Linked DNA regions of Thermochromatium tepidum ATCC 43061. The protein of the gene in region 2 interacts with the protein of the main gene of each other region in a pairwise test. Links are inferred from orthologs where the notes say so. Each region holds a gene or a part of one and is shown on either strand. Other genes may lie near its edges.

Region 1 (3,280 bases), 1.3 Mb from region 2 along the record:
TGTGGTCATACCATGTCTGCGTGCCCTGCCCAACCGCCCCTAGACCCTGTCTCCGGGACCAGGGTCAGAGGCGCCGGAAGATCAGCGTCCCATTGGTCCCGCCGAAGCCAAACGAGTTGGAGAGCGCCACCTCGATCGGCATCTGACGCGCGGTGTTGGGCACATAATCTAGATCGCAGTCCGGGTCCGGGGTGTGATAGTTGATGGTCGGGGGCGCCACCTGATCGCGGATGGCCAGGATGGTGAAGATGGCCTCGGCGCCGCCGGCGGCGCCGAGCATGTGTCCGGTCATTGACTTGGTGGAGCTGACGGCGAGTCTGTAGGCATGATCGCCGAAGGCGCGCTTGATGGCGAGCGTCTCGGCGATGTCGCCCGCCGGGGTCGAGGTGCCATGGGCATTGATGTACTGGACCTGGTCCGGGTTTAGACCGGCGTCGTTCAGGGCCATGAGCATGCACTCGGCCGCCCCTACCCCGTCCTCGGCAGGGGCCGTCATGTGATAGGCATCGGAGTTCATACCGACACCGATCAGCTCGGCATAGATGTTGGCACCCCGCGCTCGAGCATGCTCGTATTCCTCGAGCACTACGACCCCGGCACCGTCGCTCAATACAAATCCGTCGCGATCTTTGTCGAAGGGGCGGCTGGCCCCCTCAGGGTCGTCATTGCGGGTTGAGAGGGCACGCGCGGCGGCAAAGCCACCGATACCAACCGGTGAGGTCGCCATCTCGGCGCCACCGGCCAACATGACATCGACATAGCCATGACGGATCATGAGCGCCGCCTCGCCGATGTTGTGGGTGCCGGTCGCACAGGCCGAGACGATCGAATAATTGGGGCCCTTGAGGCCGAACTTGATCGAGAGGTTGCCGGCCACCATGTTGACGATGTTGGCGGGCACAAAGAACGGCGAGATGCGGCGCGGCCCCTTCTCGCGATAGACCTCGTAGTTGTTCTCGATGCCCGTGATACCGCCGATGCCGGAGCCCACGGCCACACCGATGCGCCGACAGTTGGACTCCGTGATCTCCAGACCAGAATCGGCAAGGGCCTGACAGCCGGCGGCCAGGCCATAATGGATGAACTTGTCCATCTTCTTGGCGTCTTTTTCCGAGACATAGGGGCTCGGATCGAAGCCATAGATCGGACCGCCGAAGCGGGTACTGAACGGGGCGATATCGAAATGGGTGATCGGTTTGATTCCGCTCTTTCCGGCGAGGATGTTGTCCCATGCGGACTTGACGTCCAGACCAACCGGCGCCACAAGACCCAACCCGGTGACTACTACCCTTCTGCCTGCCATCACTTAACCTCTATCGTCGCTCAGAACGCCACCTTCGACCGGTCCATGCCGCGCCCTTCAGTCAAGGCTGGAGCCCAGCGTCTGGCGTCAAATCGATTCGCTCAGGCACCGAGTCTCAGGCCTGGTGCGCTTTGATGTAGTCGATGGCCTGCTGGACCGTGGTGATCTTCTCGGCGTCTTCGTCCGGGATCTCGGTCTCGAACTCCTCTTCGAGGGCCATGACCAGTTCCACGGTGTCGAGCGAGTCCGCTCCCAGATCGTCGACGAAGGACGCCTCTGGGGTGACTTCCTCTTCCTTCACGCCCAGCTGGTCCACCACGATTTTGCGAACTCGTTCTTCAACGCTGCTCATAAGATTGATTCCTCATCGAATGACAAAAATCGACCCCCCTGGGCCAGGGCGTATTCTAGTGACAAACCAGACGCGATGAAAGCCAGAATCCACATCGATTTCCGGCATTTAACGTCTTGTTTTGCAATAATGAATGACGAAAAATACCTCTAAGACCTCACGCCATGTGCATGCCGCCGTTGACATGCAGAGTCTCGCCGGTGATGTAGGCCGCACCCGGCGAGGCCAGGAAGACCACCGCGGCTGCAACCTCCTCAGGGTGACCGAGCCGCCCGAGCGGGATGGAACCGAGCAAGGACTGACGCTGGGCCTCAGGTAGATCCTTGGTCATGTCGGTGTCAATGAATCCGGGTGCGACACAGTTGACCGTGATCCCGCGCGCGCCGACCTCGCGCGCCAGCGACTTGGTGAACCCCAGCATCCCGGCCTTGGCGGCGGCATAGTTGGTCTGGCCGGCGTTGCCCATGGCGCCGACCACCGAGGCGATGTTGATGATGCGCCCCTTGCGCGCCTTGGTCATGGCGCGCAGACAGCCCTTGCAGAGCCGGTAGAGCGCGGTCAGGTTGGTGGCGATGACCGCATCCCAGTCCTCGTCCTTCATGCGCATCAGGAGGGCGTCGCGGGTGATGCCGGCATTGTTGACCAGGATGCTCGGGGCGCCGAGTCGCTCGCTGATCTGGGCCAGGGCCGTCTCGACCGAGATTGGATCTGCGACATTCAGCACCAGCCCCAGTCCCGGATGGCCGGCCTCGGTCAGAGTCTGTTCGATGGCCTGGGCACCGGACGCGGTGGTCGCGGTGCCGACGACCGTGGCCCCCTGCTCGGCCAGCGCCAGGGCGATGGCCCGTCCGATCCCACGCGAGGCGCCGGTGACCAGTGCGATTTCACCTTTAAGCATTCGAGCTTGCCTCCAGTGCCGCCTCCAGCGTCTTCGGATCGAAGACGGGCAGCGTCGTTAGATGGTCAGAGATGCGTTTATTCAACCCGGTCAGGACCTTGCCAGGACCGCATTCGAGCGCGGTCGTCACGCCCTGTGCGACCACCGACTCAATGGTCTCCACCCAGCGTACCGGGCTGTAGAGCTGCTCGACCAACAGGCGACGCAGCGAGTCGACGTCTGCGGCCGGGGCGACAGTGACATTGTGGATCACCGGCACGCTCGGCATGGCCAGCGCTACCTCGGCCAGGCGCTCGGCCAGGCGCTCGGCCGCCGGGCGCATCAGGGCGCAGTGCGAGGGCACGCTCACGGGCAGTAAGAGCGCGCGCTTGGCCCCGGCGGCCTTGGCGGCCTCGATGGCGCGCGCCACGGCGGTGGACGCACCTGCGATCACGACCTGACCGGGTGAGTTGAAGTTGACGGCGGCGAGCACCTCACCCTGGGCCTGCTCGGCACAGAGTGCCACGACCTGCTCATCGGCCAGCCCGAGCACGGCGGCCATGGCGCCCGCACCCGCCGGCACGGCCTCCTGCATGAAGCGCGCCCGATCGGACGCGAGCCGGATAGCCTCGGCAAAGCCTAGGGCACCCGCCGCGACCAGGGCGGTATACTCACCGAGACTGTGTCCGGCCATCAGGGTCGCCGGTGGACCGCCCGACTGCTGCCAGACGCGCCAGACGGCGATACC
Region 2 (3,145 bases):
GCCTCCTCGGCCTCGCGCTGGGCGGCCAGCTCAGCCGCGCGCCGGGCTTCTTCCTCGGCGGCGAGACGCTGGGCCTCCAGCTCGGCCGGATCGGGTTGGGGTGATTGCGGCTCGGACGGCTGGGGTCGTGCGGGGCTTTCAGCCACCGTGGGATCGGGTACAGGCAACTCAGATTCAGGCAGCGCCGGAACCGACCTCTCGCTCCCACGACCCGTCTCCGGCGTCGCGCCCTTCGGTAATTCGGGCGTTCCGGTCTCCAGATCGGAGACCAGCGCCTCCAGCGCCCGATCCGAGACCAGACTCGCCTGGACCACGCGCGCCTTGGAGACGATGTCTGACCTGGGCTTGAGGACATCGACCCCGACGAAGAACAACAGCGCAAAGAGCAGATGCAGTCCGAGCGACCCATAGAAGGCGCGCGGATTGACGCGCAAGATCTCCCACATAATCAGGGCTCGCGGCGCTCCGGCGGCGCGGTGATCAGCCCGACCTCGGGCGCGCCGGCCTTCTGGGCGATGGCCATGGCACGCACCACGCGCCCATAGTCGACCCTGTGGTCGCCGCGCACCAGGACCGGCGTATCGGGCCGGTATTCGAGCGCCACCCGTAGCCGATCATAGAGGATCTGGTCGCTCGCCGGCTGGTCCTTCTCGGCGCCGAGGTCGAGATAATAGTCGCCGAACTGATCGACGGTGATGACCACAGACTCGGTGGTCGGGCCTGCGATGGCGCCGGCCCGGACCTGGGGCAGATTGACCTTGACCCCGCTGGTGATGAGCGGGGCCGTCACCATGAAGATGACCAAGAGCACCAGCATCACGTCGATATAGGGCACGACATTGATCTCGGCCATGAGACGACGGCGGGTACGGCGGCGGCTGTGCTTGACCATGCGTCAAAGCCCCCGGCCCGCTCAGCCGCGCCCCTGGCGCTGGAGCAGGGTCGCAAACTCCTCGATGAACTCCTCGTAGCGGTTATTGAGCCGCTCGACCTGGTTGGAGTAACGGTTGTAGGCGATGACGGCCGGGATAGCAGCGAAGAGTCCGATCGCCGTGGCGACCAGCGCCTCCGAGATCCCGGGCGCGACTAGGGCCAGGGTCGCCTGCTCAAGGTTACCGAGGGCATGGAAGGACTGCATGATGCCCCAGACGGTGCCGAATAGACCGATGTAGGGGCTGGTCGAGCCGACGGTGGCCAGGAAGGCGAGATGGGCCTCAAGCCGATCCATCTCGCGGCTTAAGGCCACGCGCATCGAACGCTCGGCCCCTTGCAGCACGGACGCCATGTCGGTGTCCTCGACCTTGCGCAGCCGCACGAACTCCTTGAAACCAGAGCGAAAGATCACCGCCAACCCCTGACCGCCCTGCTCGTCCTGGCTCAGATCCTTATAGAGCGCACCTAGGTCGCCGCCGGACCAGAAGCGCTCCTCGAAACGATCGGCCAGCTTGCGCGCGCGTCCAAGGACGCGGGCACGGTCTAGGATCAGGGTCCAGGAGATGATCGAGGCCGCGACTAGCACGAGCAGCACCAGCTTCACCACCAGGCTGGCCTCGAGGATCAGAGCGAACAGAGACAGATCGGATGTCATGGGTTTTTTACTCAGATCGCCGCCGCCAGCCGATCCGGAAGCCGGCGCGGACGCAGGGTCAGGGCATCGAGACACACCACCTTGACCGCGCCGCGACAGCAGACGGCCTGATCGGCGACGCGCAGGATGTCCTGTTCAAAGGCCAGACTGGCGCCGCCCTTGTGGCTGAGACTCGAACGCACCGTCAAGAGATCGTTGAAACGCGCCGGGGTCAGATACTTGAGCTCGACCGCTGTGACCGCAAAGATCACGCCCTGTTCCACGCGCAGTCGGTCCTGTTCGAAGCCGAGCGCCCGCAGCCACTCGGTGCGACCACGCTCCATGAAGCGTAGATAGTTGGCATAGAAGACGACACCGGCGGCGTCTGTGTCCTCGTAATAGACGCGTACCGGCCAGTCAAAACTGGACTGTGCGCCTGGAGTCTGGGGCGGCATGCTGGACGTTCCTTGCGACACGAATCCGGACTCCGGCCCCGCGACCGTGCGCGGGAGCCGGAAACGAACTGAAGGGTCGAGATCAGTTACGGCTCTTGTCGACCAGCTTTTTCTCGCGGATCCAGGGCATCATCTCACGCAGACGCTCGCCGACCTGCTCGATCGGGTGGGCGGCGCCGAGACGACGCATGGCCTTGAGCACCGGGGCGCCGGCCTGGTTCTCGGCGATGAACTCACGCGCAAACTGGCCGGTCTGGATCTCGCGCAGGATGCGCCGCATCTCGGCCCGGGTCTCGTCGGTGATGAGGCGCGGGCCGCGGGTCAGGTCGCCGTACTCGGCGGTATTGGAGATCGAGTAGCGCATGTTGGCGATACCGCCCTCGTAGATGAGATCCACGATCAGCTTCACCTCGTGCAGACACTCGAAATAGGCCATCTCGGGGGCATACCCGGCCTCGACCAGGGTCTCGAACCCAGCCTGGATCAGGGCCGTCAACCCACCGCACAGGACCACCTGCTCGCCGAAGAGATCGGTCTCGCACTCCTCGCGGAAGCTGGTCTCGATGATGCCGGCACGACCACCGCCATTGGCCACGGCATAGGCCAGGGCGATGTCGCGCGCCTGGCCGGTGGCGTCCTGATGGACCGCGATCAGCGAGGGCACGCCGCCGCCCTGGGTATAGGTCGAGCGCACCAGGTGGCCCGGGCCCTTGGGGGCGATCATGATGACGTCCAGATCCTCGCGCGGGACGATCTGGCCAAAGTGGATGTTGAAGCCGTGGGCGAAGGCGAGCGCCGCACCCTGTTTGATGTTGGGCGCGATCTCATCGCGATAGAGCGCGGCCTGATGCTCGTCGGGGGCCAGGATCATGACCACATCGGCATCGGCCACGGCCTCGGCGATGGGCTTGACCGTCAGGCCGGCATTGGTGGCCTTGGCCGCCGAGGCCGAACCCGGACGCAGCGCCACGGTGACCGAGACACCGGAGTCCCTGAGGTTGTTGGCGTGGGCATGGCCCTGCGAGCCATAGCCAACGATGGTCACCTTCTTCCCTTGGATCAGTGACAGGTCGGCGTCCTTGTCGTAATACACGTTGATGGTCATGCGATGAATCCTAGTCTT

The links.
Region 1: the proteins of ybgC (region 2) and acpP interact in binary tests that used the Escherichia coli proteins (3 or more experiments, as listed by UniProt). The link is inferred for Thermochromatium tepidum ATCC 43061 from one-to-one orthologs.

What each region holds. Positions count from the first base shown.
Region 1 is NZ_CP039268.1:1,971,983-1,975,262, forward strand. Bases 38-2,998 are described here. They hold acpP (acyl carrier protein), read right to left. Parts: upstream 1,656-2,998; coding sequence 1,419-1,655; downstream 38-1,418. Other genes in these bases: fabF (beta-ketoacyl-ACP synthase II), read right to left, coding at 65-1,303; fabG (3-oxoacyl-ACP reductase FabG), read right to left, coding at 1,813-2,553; fabD (ACP S-malonyltransferase), read right to left, coding at 2,546-2,998. Outside these bases: pabC (aminodeoxychorismate lyase), read right to left, coding at 1-9; more of fabD, read right to left, coding at 2,999-3,280. UniProt on the Escherichia coli protein: Carrier of the growing fatty acid chain in fatty acid biosynthesis.
Region 2 is NZ_CP039268.1:657,062-660,206, reverse strand. Bases 312-3,137 are described here. They hold ybgC (tol-pal system-associated acyl-CoA thioesterase), read right to left. Parts: upstream 2,023-3,137; coding sequence 1,600-2,022; downstream 312-1,599. Other genes in these bases: ilvC (ketol-acid reductoisomerase), read right to left, coding at 2,105-3,121; tolQ (protein TolQ), read right to left, coding at 914-1,588; tolR (protein TolR), read right to left, coding at 449-892; tolA (cell envelope integrity protein TolA), read right to left, coding at 312-446. Outside these bases: more of tolA, read right to left, coding at 1-311.